3 regions of the Streptomyces sp. NBC_00820 genome follow, and region 1 is predicted to be linked to each of the others. Evidence: riboswitches for the same ligand, from Rfam matches in the RefSeq annotation. Region 1 holds a riboswitch; each other region holds the start of a gene.

Region 1 (7,679 bases):
CGCCGCGGAGAGGGTGGCCTTGCCGTCGGCGGTGGCGCCGTCCCGGCCGGGGCCCAGGGAGGCATCGGCCCAGCGCGCGACGCGGACCGCGCCGAGCAGACCGGTGCGCGCCATTCTGGCCAGTTCGGAGGGGGCGGGGGTGCCCTCCGGAGGCCGGGGTGCGGAGCGGCGGGGGCGGCGCTGGTTCACAGCTCTGGGGGCGGCGGCCAGGGGTCGAGGTCGGACGAGTCGGAGCCTGGAGTCGCGCGGGATACGGGACGTCACGGGGTGCAGTCTTCCGGTTGACGGTCCGAAAACCCAAACGGAATGTCACGGGGGGCGACGAAGCTGGCCAACGCACGGTGCGACGTGACGGGTGAGGAGACGTGATCAGGCCAGTCGTACGGCTGTGCGCGCCCTTGAGCGGAACGGCGGGAACCGGTCCGCGGCCCGGTTCCCGGAACGTGCCGGGCGGCTCACATCAGCGGGATCAGGAAGCGGCGCAGGCGCTCCTCGTACTCCTCGGGGTTCACGTTCCACATCGCCGCGTGCGGGGCCTGCGGCACGGGGTGCAGGGCGACGAGGTCGGGGCGGCGCTCGGCGAGGCGGCGGGAGTACTCCCACGGGGCCACCTGGTCGTCCGGGCCGTGGAAGATCAGGGTGGGTACGGCGAGCAGTTCGGGGTCGGTGGTCTCGGTGACCTGGTCGGCGGTCAGTCCGGCACGGCCCTGCGCGGCCCGCACCGCGAGCGGCAGCAGGGGTCCGGGGGTGTGGTGGGCCCGGGCGAGGGCGCGCAGCGTGGCCTCCCAGTCGAGCACCGGCGAGTCGAGGACCAGGCCGGCGATGCGGTCGCGCACGGCGGAGTGCTCGGCGGCGCGCAGGGCCATGGTGGCGCCGGTGGACCAGCCGAGCAGGACGACCCGGCGGGCGCCGTAGCGGACGGCGTAGCGGATCGCCGCGTCGACGTCGCGCCACTCGGTCTCGCCGAGGTGGCTCAGGCCGTCCGGCGGGCGCGGGGCGCCGAGGTCGCCGCGGTAGGCGAGGGCGAGGACGGGCACGTGGCGCTCGTGCAGGAACCGCATGACGTTCATGGCCTGCTCGCGGGTGGTGCCCAGGCCGTGCACCGCGATCACCCAGGTGTCCCGTGCGCCGGGCACGAACCAGGCGGGCAGGGCGCCCAGCTCGCCGGGCACGTCGATGTCGGCGTGGTCGAGGCCGAGGGCGGTGCTCGGGTTGCCGACGTACACGTTCGGGGTGAGCCAGACGTCGTCGCCGGCGGCGAGGGTGCCGTGGGTGACGCGTTCGAGGCGGCGTACGACGGTGTCGGCGGTCTGCCCGGCCGAGGGCGTCACCGGGCCGACGACCGCGTGGGAGCCGTCACCGGCCAGGCCGTAGGTGCCGGGGCGCAGGGAGGCCAGGTGGCGGGTGAGCGTGATCCGGCCGGGCGCCGTCGCGTGCACGGTGAGCCGTGGCTCGGTGGGCAGCGGGCGTCCCGGAGGCGCCTTCAGCGCGGCGGCACTCGCCAGCCGTCCGGCGGCCACGGCCGCCGCCCCGGCGGCCAGCACGGTGGTGAGGGCGGCGGCGGCCGCTTTGGCTGTACGCACCCGTCCAGTGTCGTGGGCGTCACCGGCCCCGGCCAGCGGAGGGGCGGGGCCGGTGCGGGTGCGGGCGGCCGTCACGCCCGCTGGCCGTACCCCTTCAGCCGTCCTGCGACCTCCGACAGCTGGGTCTGCGTCAGGAGGGACGGGCTCAGCCCCGGCACCGAGGACGCGGTGAGCCACAGGCGGCACATCCACTCCAGTTGGGCGGTGTGGTCGTAGGCGCGGCCGAGGGTGGGGGCGTAGGTGATCGTGCCGTGGTTCTGCAGGAGGCAGGCGGAGCGGCCGGCGAGGGCGCGGAGCATGTTCCGGGCCAGTTCGTCGGTGCCGTACGTCGCGTAGGGCGCGACCCGGACGGGGCCGCCGAGGGCTGCGGTCATGTAGTGGATCGCGGGCAGCTCGGTGACGAGGGTGGAGACGGCGGTGGCGTGCACGGCGTGGGTGTGGACGACCGCGCGGGCGTCGGTGGTGCGGTAGACGGCGAGGTGCATGGGCAGTTCGCTGGTCGGTACCAGCGTGCCGAGCAGTTGCCGGCCGTCGAGGTCGACGCCGGTGATGTCCTCGGGGGTCAGCCGGTCGTAGGGCACGCCCGAGGGCGTGACCAGCACGATGTCCCCGACGCGCGCCGAGACGTTGCCGGAGGTGCCGACGACCAGCCCGTCGGCCACGGTCCGCCGGGCCGTCGCGACCAGCTCCTCCCAGACCCGCGCCTCCTCGCCGTCCGCTTCCCTGACTTCCCCGTCCGCGTGCCGCCGCTGTTCAGCCATGCGGCGATCCTGCCAGGCGGCCCGGCCTGCGGGGAGAGGGCCGACCGCCCGATTCGGCCCGCCGGGGCGGACGTACGCCGGCCGCCGCCGAACGGCCGTCCCCGGCGCGGCGGTCGTACCACCGAACGAGCGGACATCGCCGCGAGGCGGCCGTAAATCGGCGGCCCCGGCGACGGCCCGGCGTTCAATGATCCTTCTCGCCCGCTGGACCCCGCTCCGCCGCCACCCCGGGGGGACGCATGGCCCGTGATCGCACACCTTCCCGCAGCCGCGCCGGCGTCCTCGCGGCGGCCACGGCGGCGCTCGCCCTCGCGGGTTCCCAGGCCGTCGCCGCCGGGCCGTCGGCGGCCGTGGCGGGCCTGCCCAGGGGGCACGACGTGTCGTCCCATCAGAAGCACGTCGACTGGGCAGCCGTCCGGTCGCGGGGCGCACGGTTCGTATACGTCAAGGCGACCGAGTCCACGGACTACCGCAACCCGTACTTCGCCCGGCAGTACGGGGGCGCGCGGCGGGCGGGCCTGATCCGGGGCGCGTACCACTTCGCCCTGCCGGACCGGTCCTCCGGCGCACGTCAGGCCGCCTTCTTCGTGCGGCACGGCGGAGCCTGGCGGGCGGACGGGCGGACGCTGCCGCCCGCGCTCGACATCGAGTACAACCCGTACGACGCGCACCACAAGTGCTACGGGCTGAGCCGGACCCGGATGGTGCGCTGGATCCGGTCGTTCAGCGACGAGATCAAGCGGGAGACGGGCCGCCGTCCGGCCATCTACACCACCACCCACTGGTGGAAGGCGTGCACCGGCAACAGCCGCGCCTTCGCCGCGAACCACGCGCTGTGGATCGCCAGTCACGGCACGCCGGACCCCGGATCGCTGCCCGGCGGCTGGCGGCACTGGACCTTCTGGCAGTACGGCATCAAGGGCGGTCTACCGGGTGACCAGAATCTCTTCAACGGGTCCCCCGGCAGGCTGCGGGCCTTCGCGCGCGGCCGTTGACCAAGTGGCGCCTGGGGCGTCGGTCCCGAGCGGAATCCAGACCCCCCGATCCGGACACCACCGAGCCTGCCTCAGTTCACCTTCCGTTCACCCGGGTTGCTTACGGTCCAACAGCCAATGACCTCGAACGATTGCCTGGGTAAATGGAAAACTTCTCGCTGATCCTCGCGATTGTGGTGGTAACCGCACTCGCGTTCGATTTCACGAACGGTTTTCATGACACCGCCAACGCGATGGCCACGACCATCTCGACCGGTGCACTCAAGCCCAAGGTCGCGGTGGCCATGTCCGCCGCCCTCAACCTTGTGGGCGCTTTCCTCTCCGTGGAGGTCGCCAACACGATCTCCAAGGGTCTCGTCGATGAGAACGGCATCCGTCCCGAGGTCATCTTCGCCGCCCTGACCGGCGCGATCCTCTGGAACCTGGTGACCTGGCTGGTGGGGCTGCCCTCCAGTTCCTCCCACGCCCTGATGGGCGGCCTGATCGGCGCCACCGTCGCCTCCGCCGGCTTCGGCGCGGTCCACGGTGACGTCCTCGTCACCAAGGTGCTGCTCCCGGCGGTCGCCGCACCGATCGTGGCCGGCCTCGCCGCCATGCTCTCCACCCGCTTCTCCTACGGCATCGGCAAGAACGCCGACGGCGAGGCCACCCGCAAGGGCTACCGCGCCGGCCAGATAGCCTCCGCCGGCCTGGTCTCCCTGGCCCACGGCACCAACGACGCCCAGAAGACGATGGGCATCATCACCCTCGCGCTGATCGCGGGCGGCACCATCGCCCCCGGCTCGAACCCTCCCACCTGGGTGATCCTCTCCGCCGGCCTGGCCATCGCGCTCGGCACCTACATCGGCGGCTGGCGGATCATCCGCACCATGGGCAAGGGTCTGACCGACCTGGAGCCGCGCCAGGGCTTCGCCGCGCAGACCAGCGCCGCCACGGCCATCCTGGCCTCCTCCCACCTCGGCTTCTCCCTCTCCACCACCCACGTCGTCTCCGGCGCGGTGATGGGCGCGGGTGTCGGCCGCAAGGGCGGCGTGGTCCGCTGGTCCACCGCGACCCGCATGTTCGTCGCCTGGGCGCTGACCCTGCCGGCCGCCGCGCTGGTCGGCGCGGGCGCCGAGTCCGTGACGGACCTCGGCGACTGGGGTACCGCGCTCGTCGCCGTCTTCCTGATCGCCTCCAGCGCCGCGATCTGGAAGTTCTCCCGCCGCGAGGTCGTCGACCACACCAACGTCACCGCCGACGACGCCACCACCGAGCCGATCGGCGCGGTCACCGCCGCCATGGCCGCGGTCGCCCCGCCGCCCACCGGCGCGGTCACCGAGGACCTGGCGATCACCATCCCGGCCCAGGCCATCGCCGAACCGGCCCCCGCGACCCCGGCCATCCCGCCGGCCGCCACGGTCTGACCCCCGCGCCCCGGTAACCGAAGGAAGCATCCTCATGAAGATCGACTGGGCGGCCATCGGCTCCGTCTTCGGCGTCAGCCTCCTGGTGGCCGTCGGCCTGGTGGCCCTGTTCACCCTCGGCATCAACGGCCTGGCCCGCCGCGAGAAGGCCGTCGCGCAGGGCGGCTCGGCGGCGCTCGCGCTGGCCGGCGCCTACGTCTGCTTCGCGGCGTGCGCGGCCGCGGTGGCGTACGGCATCAGCCTGATCGTCGCGAAGCCCTGACCCGACGGTCCTGACTGCGCGCCCTGGCTCGACGGTCCTGACTGCGCGCCCTGGCTCGACGGTCCTGACTGCGCGCCCTGGCTCGGCGGTCCTGACTGCGTGTCCTGACTGCGCGTGCAGACTCGGCCGGTCGCGGCCGGGTCGCCCGGCCGAACGAACGACCCGGCCACTGAACGACCGGCTGAACGGCTCCTCCCGGCATGTGCCGCGGGGAGCCGTTCGCATGTCCCGGTGGCGCTCGGGCGGCCGGGGTGTGGGGCTCAGCACACTCTCCCCCCGCAGGTCAACGGCAGGTTGACGTCGTTCCGGGCGCATGGTGGACTTCCCAGGCCATGTACGGCGGCAGCAGAGGAAGTCCGGTGCGAATCCGGCGCGGTCCCGCCACTGTCACCGGGGTAGGAACCCCCGGGAGCCAGGAACTCTCGCCGCCGGTCTCGTCGAACCAGGGCGTGGACACCCTGAGTGAGGACATACCGCCATGCTCGGCTGCCCGTTGAGGACAAGTACCAGGATCGCCCCTGTGCCCACGGCCGGCTGAGCCGATGGGTGCCGATCGCACTTACGCGTACGGTGCCGCCGCCGGCCTCCTGGGCGACCTGCTCCTCGGCGATCCCCGCCGCGGGCACCCCGTCGCCGCGTTCGGCCGGGCCGCCGGAGCCGTGGAACGCGTGCTGTGGCACGACCACCGCGGCTGGGGCGCGCTGCACACCGCCGTGTGCGCCGGTGGCGCCGTGGCCCTGGGTGCCGTGGCCGAGCGCGCCGTACGCCGCTCCCCCGCCGCCCGCCTCGCGCTGACCGCCGCCGCCGCCTGGTCCGTCGTCGGCGGGACCTCGCTGGCCCGGGAGGCGCGGGCCGTCGGGCGTGCCCTGGAGGCCGGGGACGTGCCGGCCGCCCGCGCCCGGCTGCCGCATCTGTGCGGCCGCGACCCGCAGGCCCTCGACGCCGACGGGATCGCCCGGGCGGTGGTCGAGTCGGTCGCCGAGAACACCTCCGACGCCGTCGTGGGCGCGCTGGTGTGGGGCGCCGTGGCCGGGGTGCCGGGGCTGCTGGGCTTCCGGGCGGTCAACACCCTCGACGCGATGGTGGGCCACAAGTCGCCCCGCCACCGGCGCTACGGCTGGGCCTCCGCCCGCCTCGACGACGTCGCCGGCTGGCCCGGCGCCCGACTGACCGCCGTACTCGCCACGCTCGCCGGACCCGACCCGCGCGGGGCCGCACGGGCCTGGCGGGCCGACGCCCGCCGGCACCCGAGCCCCAACGCCGGGCCCGTCGAGGCCTCGTTCGCGGGCGCCCTCGGCGTGCGGCTCGGTGGAACGCTGGCCTACGGCGGCCGCGTCGAACACCGGCCCGTGCTCAACGGGGCCGCCGGGCGGTCCGTCAGCGTGGCCGACATCGACCGGGCCGTACGGCTCTCCCGCCGCGTCGGCCTGCTCGCGCTCGGCGTCACCGTCGCCGCGCGCACCATCGTGAAGGGACGTGGAAAGTGAACGGTGGTCTCCTCGTCGCCGGCACCACCTCCGACGCCGGCAAGAGCGTCGTGACGGCCGGCATCTGCCGGTGGCTGGTGCGCCAGGGCGTCAAGGTGGCGCCCTTCAAGGCGCAGAACATGTCCCTCAACTCCTTCGTCACCCGCGAGGGCGCGGAGATCGGGCGGGCACAGGCCATGCAGGCCCAGGCGTGCCGCGTCGAGCCGACCGCGCTGATGAACCCCGTGCTGCTCAAGCCCGGTGGTGAACAGAGCAGCCAAGTGGTGCTGCTGGGAAAGCCGGTGGGCGAGATGAGCGCCCGCGGCTACCACGGCGGGCGCCAACAGCGGCTCCTCGGCACGGTGCTGGACTGTCTGGCCGAGTTGCGGGGCACGTATGACGCGGTGATCTGTGAGGGGGCCGGTTCACCCGCCGAGATCAATCTGCGGCGCACCGACATCGTCAACATGGGGATCGCGCGGGGGGCGCGGCTGCCCGTGCTCGTCGTCGGCGACATCGACCGCGGCGGCGTGTTCGCCTCCTTCTTCGGCACGGTCGCCCTGCTCTCGCCCGAGGACCAGGAGCTGGTCGCCGGGTTCCTGGTGAACAAGTTCCGCGGGGACGTCTCGCTGCTGGAGCCCGGCCTGGACATGCTGCACGGGCTCACCGGACGGCACACCTACGGCGTGCTGCCGTTCCGGCACGGCCTCGGCATCGACGAGGAGGACGGCCTCAGGGTCTCCCTGCGCGGCACGGTCCGGGAGTCGACGGTGGCTCCCCCGCACGGCGAGGACGTGCTGCGGGTCGCCGTCTGCGCGATCCCCCTGATGTCCAACTTCACCGACGTGGACGCGCTGGCCGCAGAACCGGGCGTCGTCGTGCGGTTCGTGGACCGGCCCGAGGAACTGGCGGACGCGGACCTGGTGGTGGTCCCCGGCACGCGCGGGACCGTACGGGCGCTGGAGTGGCTGCGCGAGCGCGGCCTGGCGGACGCCCTCGTGCGCAGGGCCGCCGAGGGGCGGCCGGTCCTCGGCGTCTGCGGCGGCTTCCAGCTGCTCGGGGAGCACATCGAGGACGAGGTCGAGTCGCGCGCCGGGTCCGTCCCGGGGCTCGGCGTGCTCCCGGTGCGGGTGCGGTTCGCCCGCGAGAAGACCCTGACCCGGCCGGTGGGCGAGGCCCTCGGCGAGCGGGTCGAGGGGTACGAGA
Region 2 (7,679 bases), 3.4 Mb from region 1:
TCGGCCGCGGTGGCGGGCACGGCGGTCGCCGGGTCGTTCTTGAGGGTGGCGAGGTCGGTCTTGTTGTTGGGCAGGTTGCCCTTGGCCATCAGGCCCTTCTGGCCGGAGGTGCCGGTGAAGGCGTCGATCCACTCGGCGGCGACGCCCTGGGCCTTGGACTTGACCGGAATGGCGAGGTCGGAGCCGCCGAGGAAGACGGGCATGTTCTTGCCGGACGGCCCGGGCATCACGAAGTTCTCGAGGTTGTCCTTGAGCTTGCCCGTCTTGTCGTTCTTCGGGTCGGCCGCGGTGGCGCCCTCCCAGGCGGCGGCGAAGATCATGGCGGACTTGCCCTGGCCGTAGACGATGTAGCGGTCGGACTCGTCCTTGGTCCTGTCGCCGTGCATGTACTTGCCGACGACGTTCTTGAACTCCGTCAGGCCCTTGACCGACTCGGGCGAGGAGAGGGTGGCCTTCCACTGGCCGCCCTCCTCCTTGGCGATGGAGCCGCCGGCGTCGTAGACGAAGGACATGCCCGCGTACCAGTCACGGGTGGGCTGGTACCAGGCGCTGAACTTCCCGCCCTCCTTCTTCTGGATCCTGTCCAGGTCGGCGGTCAGCTCGGCGTAGGTCTTCGGGGGCGTGCGGACGCCGACCGAAGCGGCGATGTCCTTGCGCCAGTTGGCGACGCGGCCGCCGGCGTAGTACGGCACGCCGTAGGTCTTGCCGTCGTACGTCACCGAGGTCTTGAGGCCGTCCAGCCAGGCGGCGGAGTTGGTGAACCGTGCCGGGTCGACGGGGGCGAAGGCGCCCTTGACCATGTAGCCCAGCATCTCGGAGTTGCCCATCTCGACGACGTCGGGGGCCTTGTCGGTGGCGAGGACGGCGTCCAGCTTGGTGTTCTTGTCCGGCCAGCCGTAGTACTCGTGCTTGATGTCGATGCCGGGGTGCTTCTTCTGCACGGCGGCGTCGGCGGCCTTCACCAGGTCGGGCCAGTTGTTCTGGGCGTCGACGGTGAGCCAGACGGTCAGCTCCTTGGCGTCCGCCCCCTGAGCCTTGCCGTCCTTGCTGTCACTGCCGCACGCCGCGACGGAGACGACCATGCCCGCGATACCGATCGCGGCTATCAGCCTGCGCTTCACGCCACCCTCCTCAGGGATGCCCTCGAACCCCCCTGGCTCCCCGCGGCGACCGTCGTGGCACGTACCGCCCATGGGGCCGGGACCTGGACCAATGGTGTAGACCAGCACGGGGAGCTTGGCCCAGACCAATAGGCCTGTCAAGGGTGTTCAAGCAGGTGCGCGGCGTCCGTGATGCGACCGAGATATGCAGGGATCTTTCATAACGCAAGCGACAGATCGGACTGCCCAGTTCCGGTGGACCACTCCCACCCCGTCCGACGATGGACTAGACCAACTGAGGGTGCGGAGGTATACAGGGGGAGATCACGGAACGTGCGGGTGGACCCCCGCACACGCGGCCGTGCCACGATGTGAGCCGTGACCGACGGGACGTCGGTCGCTTTCGGCATCCGGAGCCGGGAAGGCAGAGCATGAGCACCGACGTCAGCAGCGGGGAGAACGAGGCCGGCGTGACCGTCCGTACGGCTCGCGTCCCCAAGTACTACCGTCTGAAGAAGCATCTGCTCGAGATGACGGAGACGCAGGCGCCGGGCACACCGGTGCCGCCCGAGCGCACGCTGGCGGCCGAGTTCGACACCTCCCGCACCACCGTCCGCCAGGCCCTGCAGGAACTCGTCGTCGAGGGCCGGCTCGAACGCATCCAGGGCAAGGGCACCTTCGTCGCCAAGCCCAAGGTCTCCCAGACGCTGCAGCTGACCTCCTACACCGAGGACATGCGCGCCCAGGGCCTGGAGCCGACCTCGCAGCTGCTCGACATCGGCTACGTCACCGCCGACGACCGCCTCGCCGAGCTGCTCGACATCACCGCCGGCGGACGCGTGCTGCGCATCGAGCGGCTGCGCATGGCCAACGGCGAGCCGATGGCCATCGAGACCACCCACCTCTCGGCGAAACGCTTCCCCGCGCTGCGCCGCTCGCTCGTCAAGTACACGTCCCTCTACACCGCGCTCGCCGAGGTCTACGACGTCCATCTCGCCGAGGCCGAGGAGACCATCGAGACCTCCCTGGCCACCCCGCGCGAGGCGGGCCTGCTCGGCACCGACGTCGGTCTGCCGATGCTGATGCTGTCCCGACACTCCGTGGACCGCGAGGGCAGGCCGGTGGAGTGGGTGCGGTCCGTCTACCGGGGCGACCGCTACAAGTTCGTGGCGCGGCTGAAGCGTCCGCTGGACTGAGAACGTCCGCGCCGAGAACGTCCGCGCGGTGAGGCCGGCGCGGCGCGCTGCACCGGCGTGGCACGGCACGACCGGCGCGGCACAGTACGGCTGACGCCGCCTCAGATCCGGTGTCGGCGCGGAGTCTCCACATCGCGCCCGCGAAATCGACATACCGATATCCGGACGAGGTCTTCCGCTGCGGCGACACCGTCACCTAGATTTCGTCCCCATTACGCGTGTGATCAGCGAGGGGACGGAGCCACCGCATGTCCGAAGCACCCGAAGAAGCCAGACCACCGGTGTCACCACCGGTGGTGACACCGGTGCGCGTCGTCATCGCCCTGTGTCTCGTCGCGCCGTTCGTGGCGATGCTGTGGGTCGGCTCGTTCGCCAAGACGGACCCGGCGTTCATCGGGATCCCGTTCTTCTACTGGTACCAGATGCTGTGGGTGCTGATCTCGACCGCGCTCACCATGCTCGCGTACCAGCTGTGGCAGCGTGACCAGCGCGCCCGCGGTGCCGCGAAGGGGGGTGCGGCGCAGTGAAGGACGGTGTCAACGGCGTCGCGCTCGGCGTCTTCGTCTTCTTCTTCCTGGCCGTCACGGTCATGGGCTTCCTGGCTGCGCGCTGGCGCAAGTCCGACAACGAGCAGTCGCTGGACGAATGGGGCCTGGGCGGCCGGTCGTTCGGCACCTGGGTCACCTGGTTCCTGCTCGGCGGCGACCTGTACACGGCGTACACCTTCGTCGCGGTGCCGGCGGCGATCTACGCGGCGGGCGCGGCGGGCTTCTTCGCGGTGCCGTACACGATCCTGGTCTACCCGCTGATCTTCACCTTCCTGCCCCGGCTGTGGTCGGTCTCGCACAAGCACGGATACGTGACGACCTCGGACTTCGTGCGCGGCCGCTTCGGGTCCAAGAGCCTGTCGCTGGCCGTGGCGGTCACCGGCATCCTCGCGACCATGCCGTACATCGCACTCCAGCTCGTCGGCATCCAGGCGGTGCTGGACGTGATGGGCGTCGGCGGCGGGGAGAACACCAACTGGTTCGTGAAGGACCTGCCGCTGCTCATCGCCTTCGGCGTGCTGGCGGCGTACACCTACTCCTCGGGACTGCGCGCGCCCGCGCTGATCGCGTTCGTCAAGGACGGCCTGATCTACCTCGTCATCGTGGTGGCGATCATCTACATCCCGATCAAGCTCGGCGGGTTCCACGACATCTTCGCCCAGGCCGACAAGGCGTTCTCCCAGGTCAATCCGGCGACCGGCAAGCCGCGCGGCGCTCTCGTGCCGGCGGAGGCGGGCCAGTGGACGTACGCCACCCTGGCGCTCGGCTCGGCCCTCGCGCTCTTCATGTACCCGCACTCGATCACCGCGACCCTGTCGTCCAGGAGCCGTGACGTGATCCGCCGCAACACCACGATCCTGCCGCTGTACTCCCTCATGCTCGGCCTGCTGGCCCTGCTGGGCTTCATGGCGATCGCGGCCGGGGTGAAGGTCACCAACGGGCAGCTGGCGATCCCGCAGCTGTTCGAGGACATGTTCCCGTCCTGGTTCGCGGGCGTGGCCTTCGCGGCGATCGGCATCGGCGCGCTGGTGCCGGCGGCGATCATGTCGATCGCGGCGGCGAACCTGTTCACCCGCAACATCTACAAGGACTTCATCAAGCCGGACGCCACGCCCGAGCAGGAGACCAAGGTCTCCAAGCTGGTCTCCCTGCTGGTGAAGGTGGGCGCGCTGGTCTTCGTCCTGACCATGGACAAGACGGTCGCCATCAACTTCCAGCTGCTCGGCGGCATCTGGATCCTGCAGACCTTCCCGGCCCTGGTCGGCGGCCTGTTCACCCGCTGGTTCCACCGCTGGGCGCTGCTGGCCGGCTGGGCGGTCGGCATGATCTACGGCACGGCCGCCGCCTACGGGGTCGCCTCCCCGACGCAGGCGCACTTCGGCGGCTCGGCCAAGGAGATCCCGGGCATCGGTGAGATCGGCTACATCGGCCTCACGGCGTTCGTCCTGAACGTGGTCGTCACCGTGGTCCTCACCTTCGCCCTGAAGGCGCTGAAGGCCCCCGAGGGCGTCGACGAGACCAGGCCGGAGGACTACACCGCGGACGCGGGCGACCCGGGCGTCCGGGCGGAGCTTCCCCCGGCCACTGCGGGGAGTGCTCACTAGTCCCACAAGGGGCTCGCAGGAGCCGCGCACCCGGTCGTGATGACCCCGCAGCGGGCCGTCGTGGAGCATGTCCCACGGCGGCCCGCTGCCGTGCGTGTTGACGCTCTGAATCCAGCACGACACACAGCAGACACAACATCTGGTGGTGCCACGGCAGCCCAGCACTAGATGTATGCTCGTCATCGCTGTCGCCGCAGGGGAATCCGGTGCGAATCCGGAACTGTCCCGCAACGGTGTACTTGTACGTGTCCGTCCCTGAGGCGGCGTGTGCTCGGTCAGTCCGAGGACCTGTCGACAGCCGCGCCCGGCCGTCCGGTCCGGGTGCCCCAAGACGTCCGGGCCTCGTGGAGTGGGCCGGTGGACGCGACGCCGTGTGCGCTCGTGCTGCCAATGCCCTCCGCCAGGCCCCCGTGCCGAGCGAGGGAGAGCCCCCACGTGACCATCGCGCCTGCCGATCCGGCTTCAGCCACCTTGGCGACCGAGGCCCCGGTGGAGACCGACGGTCCGGGTGCCGCGCTGCTGCGGACCCTGACCGAGCTGACCGCCGACCTCCCCGACGCCGACCCCGGCCGGGTCGCCGCCGCCGCGCTGCGCGGCCGCTCGGCCCGGGCCGACGAGGCGGAGCTGCGCGAACTGGCCACGGAGGCGGCCGCCGGCCTGATCTCCGAGGACCCCGCGTACTCGCGCCTGGCCGCCCGCCTGTTGACCCTCTCCATCCGCGCCGAGGCCGCCTCGCAGGGGGTGACCTCCTTCACGGAGTCCGTCGTGGTCGGGCACCGGGAAGGGCTCGTCGCCGACCGCACCGCCGAGTTCGTGCGGCTGCACGCCGAGCGGCTGGACGCGCTGATCGACACGGGCGCCGACGACCGCTTCGGCTACTTCGGCCTGCGCACGCTGCACAGCCGCTACCTGCTGCGCCACCCGATCACCCGGCACGTGATCGAGACCCCCCAGCACTTCATGCTGCGCGTCGCGTGCGGTCTGGCCGAGGACGACAGCGCCCGCTCCGTGGACGAGGTCACCGCGCTCTACGGCCTGATGAGCCGCCTGGACTACCTCCCGTCCTCCCCCACGCTCTTCAACTCCGGCACGCGGCATCCCCAGATGTCGTCCTGCTACCTGCTCGACTCCCCGCTGGACGAGCTGGACTCCATCTACGACCGCTACCACCAGGTGGCCCGCCTCTCCAAGCACGCCGGCGGCATCGGTCTGTCGTACTCCCGTATCCGCAGCCGCGGTTCGCTGATCCGCGGCACCAACGGGCACTCCAACGGCATCGTGCCGTTCCTGAAGACCCTCGACGCCTCGGTCGCCGCGGTGAACCAGGGCGGCCGGCGCAAGGGCGCGGCCGCGGTGTACCTGGAGACCTGGCACTCCGACATCGAGGAGTTCCTGGAGCTGCGCGACAACACCGGTGAGGACGCGCGCCGTACGCACAACCTGAACCTCGCGCACTGGATCCCGGACGAGTTCATGCGCCGGGTCAACGCCGACGAGCAGTGGTCGCTGTTCTCCCCGGCGGACGTGCCCGAGCTGGTCGACCTGTGGGGCGCGGAGTTCGACGCCGCCTACCGCAAGGCCGAGGCCGCGGGGCTCGCGAAGAAGGCCATGCCGGCCCGTGAGCTGTACGGCCGCATGATGCGCACCCTCGCGCAGACCGGCAACGGCTGGATGACCTTCAAGGACGCCGCCAACCGCACCGCCAACCAGACGGCCGAGCCGGGCAACGTCGTCCACTCCTCCAACCTCTGCACGGAGATCCTGGAGGTCACGGACGACGGCGAGACGGCGGTCTGCAACCTCGGTTCGGTGAACCTGGGCGCCTTCGTCGTCGACGGGGACATCGACTGGAAGCGGCTGGACGAGACGGTCCGCACCGCGGTGACCTTCCTCGACCGCGTCGTGGACATCAACTTCTACCCGACCGAGCAGGCGGGCCGCTCCAACGCCAAGTGGCGTCCGGTGGGCCTGGGTGCCATGGGTCTGCAGGACGTCTTCTTCAAGCTGCGTCTGCCCTTCGACTCCGCCGAGGCGAAGGCCCTGTCCTCGCGCATCGCCGAGCGCATCATGCTCGCCGCGTACGAGGCCTCCGCCGACCTGGCCGAGCGCAGCGGCCCGCTGCCGGCCTGGGAGAAGACCCGTACGGCCCGGGGTGTGCTGCACCCCGACCACTTCGACGTCGAGCTGAACTGGCCCGAGCGCTGGGCGGCCCTGCGGGAGCGGATCGCCTCGGTCGGCATGCGCAACTCCCTGCTGCTCGCCATCGCGCCGACGGCCACCATCGCGTCCATCGCGGGCGTGTACGAGTGCATCGAGCCGCAGGTGTCCAACCTGTTCAAGCGCGAGACGCTGTCCGGCGAGTTCCTCCAGGTCAACTCGTACCTGGTGCGCGAGCTCAAGGAGCTGGGCGTGTGGGACGCGCGCACCCGTGAGGCGCTGCGCGACGCCAGCGGCTCGGTGCAGGACTTCGTCTGGATCCCCGAGGACGTACGGCGGCTGTACCGCACGGCGTGGGAGATCCCGCAGCGCGGCCTGATCGACATGGCGGCGGCCCGTACCCCGTTCCTGGACCAGGCGCAGTCGCTGAACCTGTTCCTGGAGACGCCGACCATCGGCAAGCTCTCCTCGATGTACTCGTACGCCTGGAAGCAGGGCCTGAAGACGACGTACTACCTGCGCTCGCGCCCGGCGACCCGCATCGCCCGCGCCGCCAAGGCGCAGGCCACCATTCCCGTCCAGCAGGCCGCCGACCCCGACGCCGTCGCCTGCTCCCTTGAGAACCCCGAGTCCTGCGAGGCCTGCCAGTAATGTCCAGCCGTAACACCAACCTTCTCGACCCGGGCTTCGAGCTGACCCTGCGTCCCATGCGCTACCCGGACTTCTACGAGCGCTACCGGGACGCCATCAAGAACACCTGGACCGTGGAGGAGGTCGACCTCCACTCGGACGTGGCCGACCTCGCGAAGCTGTCCCCTGAGGAGCAGCACCTGATCGGCCGTCTGGTGGCCTTCTTCGCGACGGGCGACTCGATCGTCGCGAACAACCTGGTGCTGACGCTGTACAAGCACATCAACTCCCCCGAGGCGCGGCTCTACCTGAGCCGTCAGCTGTTCGAGGAGGCCGTGCACGTCCAGTTCTACCTGACGCTCCTGGACACCTACCTCCCCGATCCGGCGGACAGGGCGGCCGCCTTCGACGCGGTGGAGAACATCCCCTCCATCCGCGAGAAGG
Region 3 (7,679 bases), 5.8 Mb from region 1:
GTTCGGTACCGCCGGCGCCTGGGCCAGTGTCCACAGGGCCGCCGCGTTGACCTTCGCGACCCGTGCCACGAAGGGGAAGTCGCAGAACTCCGGCAGGTCGCCGAGCTGCCGGCCGTCCTCGGCGACGCGCACGTCCTGGTGCTGGTGGGCGAAGTCCTCCGCCGGTTCGGTGAAGCGGGCGGCGGGCCAGCCGCGTTCGAGGAACGGGATGTGGTCGCCGCCCCGGAGGTAGCGGTCGCGGCGGTAGACGACGCGGACACGCATGCCGGTCGCGTCGTTCTCGGCGACGTCGCGGACGAAGCGTGCCAGCTGGCGCGAGGGGGAGTCGTTCTCGCCGCCCACCGAACGGCGGGTCGCGGCCTGTTCGGGGGTCTCCGAGCTGGGCACGCCCTCCGCGAACAGCCGGATGGTGTACGGGTCCCGGGTGCCGTCGTCGGCCGTGCTGCTGCCCACGATGTCGTTGGTGAACATGCCCTGGACACCGACGCCGGCCGACTTGAAGCGCTCCGCCATGTACGTGGAGCCGTACAGACCCTGCTCCTCCCCCGCCACCGCCGCGAACACGATCGTCGACGCCGGGCGCCGCCGTGCCATCACCCGGGCCAGTTCCATGGCCACCGCGACACCCGAGGCGTCGTCGTCCGCGCCCGGCGCGTCCGAGGTGGCGTCCATGACGTCCGTGACCCGCGAGTCGTAGTGGCCCGAGACGACGTACACACGCTCCGGTGTGACCGATCCCCGCAGTGTGGCGACGACGTTGGTGATGCGGGTGGCGGTCGGGACGCGGTTGGCCGGCTCCTGGACGTACGACTGGAGTTCCACCGTCATCCGGCCGCTCGACTCCGCGGCGTACGCGCGCAGTTCGGATGCGATCCAGTCGCGCGCGGCGCCGATTCCGCGCACCGGGTCGTCCTGCGCCGAGAGTGTGTGCCGGGTACCGAAGGAGACCAGCTTGCGGACGGTGGCCTCGATGCGGTGGTGGTCGATCTCCTTGAGCAGGGAGCGCAGTTCACGAGAGGGCGGCTGAGCCGTCGCGGGCCGGCGCGGGCCGGGTCCCGCCTCCTCGGACGCCTCGGCCGGACGCCCCAGCGCCGCGGCTCCGGCACCCGCCGCCGTCGCGGTCAGGACCGTTCTCCTGCTGGGGCGCATGTGTCCTCCTGGGATGGACGCGAGCCGTGGTGCCGGACCCCAGCAATGGTTGTGTACGCGCCAACCCGCGGCAAGGGGGCATGGGCGGTCCGGACGCGGGCGGTATCCGGCCCGCCGGCAGGCCGGACACTGGCAGGTCGGATACCAGCAGGTCGGATACCAGCGGGTCGGATACCGGCAGGTCGGATACCGGCAGGTCTGATACCGGCAGGTCTGATACCGGCAGGTCTGATACCGGCAGGCCGGATGCCGCCTCGGAGAGCGACTCGGGCGCGGTTACGGCTTCCGGGCCAGGCCGCCGTGCTCGGCGACGACCTCCGCGGTGGACGCACCAGGCTCCGGACGCCACTGCGTGACCGAGACGACGCCGGGATCGACGAGCTCCAAGCCGTCGAAGAACCTGGTCATCTCCTCGACCGTGCGCAGGATGTACGGAGCGGCGCCGCTGCTGTTGTACGCGTCCTGGGCCTGCTCGAAGACCGGGTCGATGCCGCGTGAGCCGTCGTTGATCGACAGGTAGCTGCCCGACGGCAGGGCGTCCATCAGCCGGGTGACGATGGCGCGGGCCCGGTCGCCGTCGGGGACGTGCCCCAGGATGTTGCTGAGGACGAGCGCGGTGGGTCGGCTGAGGTCCAGCGTCCCGGCGGCGGCCTCGAGGATGCGGTCCGGGTCCGTCACGTCGGCGTCGATGTAGGCGGTCGCGCCCTCGCTGGAGGAGTACAGCAGGGCGCGTGCGTGAGCCAGGACCATCGGGTCCTTGTCGACGTAGACGATCCGCGTCTCGGGGGCGAGCCCCTGGGCGACCTCGTGGGTGTTCTGGGCCGTCGGCAGGCCCGTCCCGATGTCCAGGAACTGCCGGATGCCCGCCTCGGAGACGAGATACGCGATGTTGCGACGCAGGAAGGCACGGCTGCTGCGGGCGATCGTGACGATGCCGGGGAAGACTGCGGTGTACGCGTCGCCGGCCTTCTCGTCGACGGGGTAGTTGTCCTTGCCGCCGAGCCAGTAGTTCCAGATACGGGCGGAGTGCGGCACCGACGTGTCGATCGTGTCGCGCATCGCGCTTGCGGGCGTCGCCGCGGGGTCGCTCATGAGGGGTGTCCGTCTTTCAGCCGGGGCGTGGATCATTCATGCCACAACCTACGTCCGAACATCCGCCTCCCACCCACCAGTTCGAGTTTTCCGGGTGACCGGAACGGCCGGAGTGACCGGAGTGACCAGAACGGCCGGAGTGACCGGAGTGGCCGGGCACGGTGACGCGCGGTGGCGTCCCGCGCCGGCCCGGGTCACCCCGCGGACCGGCCATACTCCGGCCGACCCCACGACCGGCTCAACGCCCGTTACGGATGGCCGCACCGAGCCGCGGCGGTGGGAAGGCGTACAGATCGAGGATCGCCGGCAGGGGTGCCACACCCGGGCCGCCCGCGCGCACCCAGCCGATGACGTCCTCCGTCGCCTCGGGGTCGTTGACCAGCCCCAGCCAGACCGGACGGCCGCCCGCGGCCCGGCCGGCGGCGGAGGGCTGTACGACGATGACGTTGGCCTGGTCGCACGCGTCGAGGCAGTCGGAGACCCGCATGGGTACTTCGGCGCTCAGACGCGCGGTCTGCGCCGCGTGGTCGACGCCGGTCACCTTGGCACTGCCGCAGCAGCAGTCCCGGCACACGACCACCCGGCACGGCACCGGACCGGCACCTCGTGCGGCCGTCGCCTGCGTCGCTTCGGTCGCTTCCGTCGGCGTTTCGGGCATGCCCGACCACCCCTCCCCCGGGGAGATCCGCCCCGGTGTCCGTCGAGGAGGCGACCGCGTGAGTCTCCTGGCTCTCGGGTCGTCGCTCGCCCCGGCCTTCCCACCCCCTGGGGGCAGTGGCCTGTCGGGACGCGCTCACCGATCACAGTGGCGGGACCGCGCCGGATTCTCACCGGCTTCCTCGGACCGCCGTCGCCCTGTCACCGGACATCATCTCATCGCCGGCTTCACCCCGTCCCCGGCATCGGTCCCGGGACCGCGCCCGTGCCCGTGAGCCGGGACCGCGCCAACTCGTCGCTGCCGCCCTGTCGGTGGCGGCAGTCGCCACACCGCGTCAGTCACGCCACGGCCCGAATCCCGGCAGTGCCCGTCCATGTTCTAAAGTGCGACGCCGCGCCCGCGCGGTCTTCTCCCAGCCCCACCATCACAGGAATCTCCTATGCGTTCGGCATCCGTACTCCTCCTGATCGGCGCCCAGTCCGGGGCGGCGCCCGCCGCGCCCGCCGCGGCCGTGCGCAAGGTCCACAAGTCCTGCGCGGGCTGACGCGTGAACGGCGGCTTCGACGTGGCTCAGGCCCTGGACGGCACGGTCCTCGACCGCGGGCGGGTCTGGGCCTTCGTCCGTGACTTCGCCGCTGCCTGGGGTGATCCGCCGACCGGGAAGGACGGCACGTCTCCAGCGGAACTGACGCGGGCGGAGGCGGCGCTCGGCTGCTCCCTGCCGACCGCGCTGCGCGAGTTCTACGGGCTCGTGGGAGCACGGCCCGACCTGGTCGCCAACGTCCTGCCCTTCTGAGCCCTGCCCGTCCGCGGCTCGGCCGCGCCCGGGCGGAGGTCCGGCGGGAGCGCCGAAGCGGCGGCGCCCCCGACACACGGGTGGCCGGACCGCGGAGGCGGTCCGGCCACGCCGGTACGGCGAAGTGTCCGTCCGTGTTCTCGCCGTACTCGGGAGAACCGGGGAACGCTGCGGGTCAGCGAGCTGTCAGCGCGAGGGAGCTCGTGACCAGGGAGCAGACGAGCAGGAGGGAGGCGCAGGCGACGTGCCGCTTGAGCAGGGTCTGCCGCAGCTCGGCGTAGCGCGTCTCGTATTCGCCGCGCAGGCGCTTGGCCCGGTCCGCGGTGACCTGGAGTGCCTGTCGCGTCAGGCCCAGGCGCTGCTCGGTGTAGTGGCGGGTGAGGTCTTCCGCCTGCCCGGTGGTGAGCCAGGGCAGGCGGGCACAGAGGGCTGCTGCCTCGCGCTCGGCCTGCTCTCGCTCGGCGTGCAGAAGGAGGTAACCCTCGACCTCGTTGGCGACCGAGGGGCCGCGCCGCGCCGGCGGGGGGCCGGGACGGTTCGGCGAGGTCACGGCCGGCTGCCTTCTGTGCCGACCGCCGGCCGCCTGCCGCCCTGCGCCTCCTGTTCGAGCTGGGCCACCTCGGGGTGGTGCAGGTCGAACGCGGGGGATTCGCTGCGGATCCGCGGCAGGGTGGTGAAGTTGTGCCGCGGCGGCGGGCAGGAGGTCGCCCACTCGAGTGAACGGCCGTAGCCCCACGGGTCGTCGACGCCGACCGGCTTGCCGTACTTGGCCGTCTTCCACACGTTGTAGAGGAAGGGCAGCATCGACAGGCCGAGCAGGAAGGAGCTGATCGAGGAGATCGTGTTCAGGGTGGTGAAGCCGTCGGAGGCGAGGTAGTCGGCGTACCGGCGCGGCATGCCCTCGGCGCCCAGCCAGTGCTGGACCAGGAAGGTGCCGTGGAAGCCGATGAACAGCGTCCAGAAGGTGATCTTGCCGAGGCGCTCGTCGAGCATCTTGCCGGTGAACTTCGGCCACCAGAAGTGGAAGCCGGCGAACATCGCGAAGACGACCGTACCGAAGACCACGTAGTGGAAGTGGGCCACGACGAAGTACGAGTCGGAGACGTGGAAGTCCATCGGGGGCGAGGCGAGGATGACGCCGGTCAGGCCGCCGAAGAGGAACGTCACGAGGAAGCCCGTGGTCCACAGCATCGGCGTCTCGAACGAGACGGAGCCCTTCCACATGCTGCCGATCCAGTTGAAGAACTTCACACCGGTCGGTACCGCGATCAGGAAGGTCATGAAGGAGAAGAACGGCAGCAGCACGCCGCCGGTGACGTACATGTGGTGCGCCCACACGGTCACGGACAGACCGGCGATCGCGATGGTCGCGGCGACCAGGCCCATGTAACCGAAGATCGGCTTGCGGGCGAAGACCGGGATGATCTCGGTGACGATCCCGAAGAACGGGATGGCGATGATGTACACCTCCGGGTGTCCGAAGAACCAGAAGAGGTGTTGCCACAGCAGTGCTCCGCCGTTGGCCGCGTCGAAGACGTGGGCGCCGAACTTGCGGTCCGCCTCAAGGGCGAGCAGCGCGGCGGCCAGGACCGGGAAGGCGAGCAGGACCAGGACACCGGTCAGCAGCACGTTCCACACGAAGATCGGCATGCGGAACATCGTCATGCCCGGCGCGCGCATGCAGATGATCGTGGTGATGAAGTTGACCGCGCCCAGGATGGTGCCGAAGCCGGAGAGGGCCAGGCCCATGATCCACAGGTCGCCGCCGAGGCCGGGCGAGCGGATGGCGTCCGTCAGCGGGGAGTAGGCGAACCAGCCGAAGTCGGCGGCGCCCTGCGGGGTGAGGAACCCGCTGAGGGCGATGGCCGAGCCGAACAGGTAGAGCCAGTAGGCGAGCATGTTCAGCCGCGGGAACGCGACGTCGGGGGCGCCGATCTGGAGCGGCATGATCCAGTTCGCGAATCCGGCGAACAGCGGCGTCGCGAACATCAGCAGCATGACGGTGCCGTGCATCGTGAACGCCTGGTTGAACTGCTCGTTGGAGATGATCTGCATGCCCGGGCGTGCCAACTCGGCCCGCATGAGCAGCGCCATCACGCCACCGATCAGGAACAGGACGAACGACGTCGCCAGATACAGCGTCCCGATCGTCTTGTGGTCGGTGGTGGTCATCCACCTGACCACGACATTGCCGGGCTGCTTGCGCCTGACCGGCAGCTCGTTCTCGTACGAGTCCTCAGCTGCCGCATCCTGGGGTTCGTTGAGGATGCTCACAGATCCGTTATCTCCTGGTGCTCACACTTCGCCGACTGGAGTCACGCCATCCTGGCTGTCGGCGGGAGGCGAGCGCCTCCCTGAGCACCCGACATACGGCCGCCCGAGTGACCGTCACACACGAACGGAGCAACGCCGGGCATGTCGTCCACGTCCCACGCGTGCGACGGCCGCCGCCCGCTGTCCCTTCAGCCGCTCGGCTCCGGTCCGTCACCCGGCTTCTCCTGAGAGGAGTAGCGCTGCTCCTGCCACGGGTCGCCGATGTTGTGGTAGCCGCGTTCCTCCCAGAATCCGCGCCGGTCCTCGGTGAGGTACTCGATGCCGCGCAGCCACTTGGGGCCCTTGTAACCGTAGAGGTGGGGAACGACCAGGCGCAGCGGGAAGCCGTGTTCGGCGGTGAGGGGCTCGCCGTTGTGGTGGGTGGCCAGAAGGGTTTCCGGGGTGTCGAAGTCGGCCAGGCGGAGGTTGGTCGCGTAGCCGTACTCCGCCCAGGCCATGACATGCGTGACCTCGGGTGCGGGCGGAACCAGGTCGAGGACGGTCCGGGCGGGGATGCCGAACCATTCGTGGTCGGTGGAGGTGGGGCCCGTCGCGCAGTGCAGGTCGGCGACGACGGTGATGTGCGGCAGCGCCGTCAGCTCATCGAATATCCACCGGTGCTCGTCGCCGGTGGCGGTGGCGCCGAAGACGCGCAGGTTCCACCGATCGGGGCGGAACCGGGGTACGGAGCCGTAGTGCGAGACGGGCCATCCGTGGACGTGGCTCTGGCCGGGCGGGATGCGCCGGGGGACGTCGGCGGTGGCCCCGGACGCGTCCTGTCGGTTGCCTGCCACGTGGGTGTCCCCTCTCCGCATGGCCACTCCGGCACCGCTGCGCGCGGTGTCACCGGCACGGCTCCGCTCGGTGTCACCGGCACAGCTGCCCTTCCTTGCAGCGTAAGTGCTCACGCGCGGTGACGCCGAGGCCGGGGGTGATGTGGTACTTGTGGGCGGCGGGGTGCGGCGCGTTGCTGGAATCCCGGTCACGGGGCCCCGCTGACCAGGCGGTTTCTCGGCGCCGACGCCCGGACGAGGAGGGACGCGATCATGCGTGAGCTGGCGGAGACGGCACGGCGGTGGGCGGCCCAAAGCCGTACGGGCGTTCTCGCCCGCCCCCTCACCGAGCTGGGCTTCGGCCCCCGGCACCCGTCCGACGCGGTGCTGATCGACGAGGACGGCCGCTGCCACGGCACCCTCTACCGCGGTGTGTTCGACGCGTATCTGGCGGCCGAGGCCGCTGCCCTGCCGGCCGGGCACTCCGCGTGCGTGCGTGAGGTGTCGGTCCACGGCGACGACGTGAAGCGGGCGGGTCTGACCTGTGGCGGTCAGGCCGAGGTGCTGCTGCAGCCCCTGAGCGCCCTTCCCGCCGACTGGTGGGACCTGCTGGCCTCGGGAGCCGACGCGGCCCTGATCACCAGGCTCGACCGGAGCCGGACCCGGGCGGTCAGCGGCGTGGCGACGCCCCAGGGGCGGGACGGTGGCGATACGGGCGAGGCAGGCGGTGCCGGCGAGGCCGGCAGTGCGAGCGAGGTCGGCGGTGCGGGCGAAGCCGACGAGCGGGCCCGGGATCTGCTCGCCCGCCGTCGGGCCGGCCGCGACACCCGCCGCACGGACGACGGCCTCGTCCTCATCGAGACCTTCCCCGCCCTGCCCCACCTGGTCATCGTGGGCG

The links. A riboswitch is a leader RNA that binds a small molecule or an ion and turns the genes downstream of it on or off. The one in region 1 is predicted to bind cobalamin.
Region 2: another riboswitch for cobalamin. It lies ahead of OIB37_RS24435 (ribonucleoside-diphosphate reductase subunit alpha); the one in region 1 lies ahead of OIB37_RS09155 (cobalamin biosynthesis protein).
Region 3: another riboswitch for cobalamin. It lies ahead of OIB37_RS34585 ((2Fe-2S) ferredoxin domain-containing protein); the one in region 1 lies ahead of OIB37_RS09155 (cobalamin biosynthesis protein).

What each region holds. Positions count from the first base shown of each region.
Region 1 is NZ_CP108882.1:1,987,181-1,994,859, forward strand. It holds gene OIB37_RS09125 (hypothetical protein) at 1-114, opposite strand, end outside; gene OIB37_RS09130 (alpha/beta hydrolase) at 456-1,583, opposite strand; gene OIB37_RS09135 (class II aldolase/adducin family protein) at 1,655-2,344, opposite strand; gene OIB37_RS09140 (lysozyme) at 2,584-3,339, shown strand; gene OIB37_RS09145 (inorganic phosphate transporter) at 3,483-4,745, shown strand; gene OIB37_RS09150 (hypothetical protein) at 4,780-5,007, shown strand; cobalamin riboswitch at 5,331-5,451, shown strand; gene OIB37_RS09155 (cobalamin biosynthesis protein) at 5,550-6,494, shown strand; gene OIB37_RS09160 (cobyric acid synthase) at 6,491-7,679, shown strand, end outside.
Region 2 is NZ_CP108882.1:5,373,330-5,381,008, reverse strand. It holds gene OIB37_RS24455 (extracellular solute-binding protein) at 1-1,121, opposite strand, end outside; gene OIB37_RS24450 (GntR family transcriptional regulator) at 1,532-2,296, shown strand; gene OIB37_RS24445 (DUF3311 domain-containing protein) at 2,545-2,823, shown strand; gene mctP (monocarboxylate uptake permease MctP) at 2,820-4,448, shown strand; cobalamin riboswitch at 4,621-4,758, shown strand; gene OIB37_RS24435 (ribonucleoside-diphosphate reductase subunit alpha) at 4,884-7,256, shown strand; gene OIB37_RS24430 (ribonucleotide-diphosphate reductase subunit beta) at 7,256-7,679, shown strand, end outside.
Region 3 is NZ_CP108882.1:7,748,896-7,756,574, reverse strand. It holds gene OIB37_RS34595 (M20/M25/M40 family metallo-hydrolase) at 1-1,149, opposite strand, end outside; gene OIB37_RS34590 (SAM-dependent methyltransferase) at 1,426-2,241, opposite strand; gene OIB37_RS34585 ((2Fe-2S) ferredoxin domain-containing protein) at 2,480-2,899, opposite strand; cobalamin riboswitch at 2,961-3,081, opposite strand; gene OIB37_RS34580 (SMI1/KNR4 family protein) at 3,447-3,695, shown strand; gene OIB37_RS34575 (hypothetical protein) at 3,871-4,245, opposite strand; gene ctaD (aa3-type cytochrome oxidase subunit I) at 4,242-5,969, opposite strand; gene OIB37_RS34565 (sulfite oxidase-like oxidoreductase) at 6,158-6,802, opposite strand; gene OIB37_RS34560 (XdhC family protein) at 7,055-7,679, shown strand, end outside.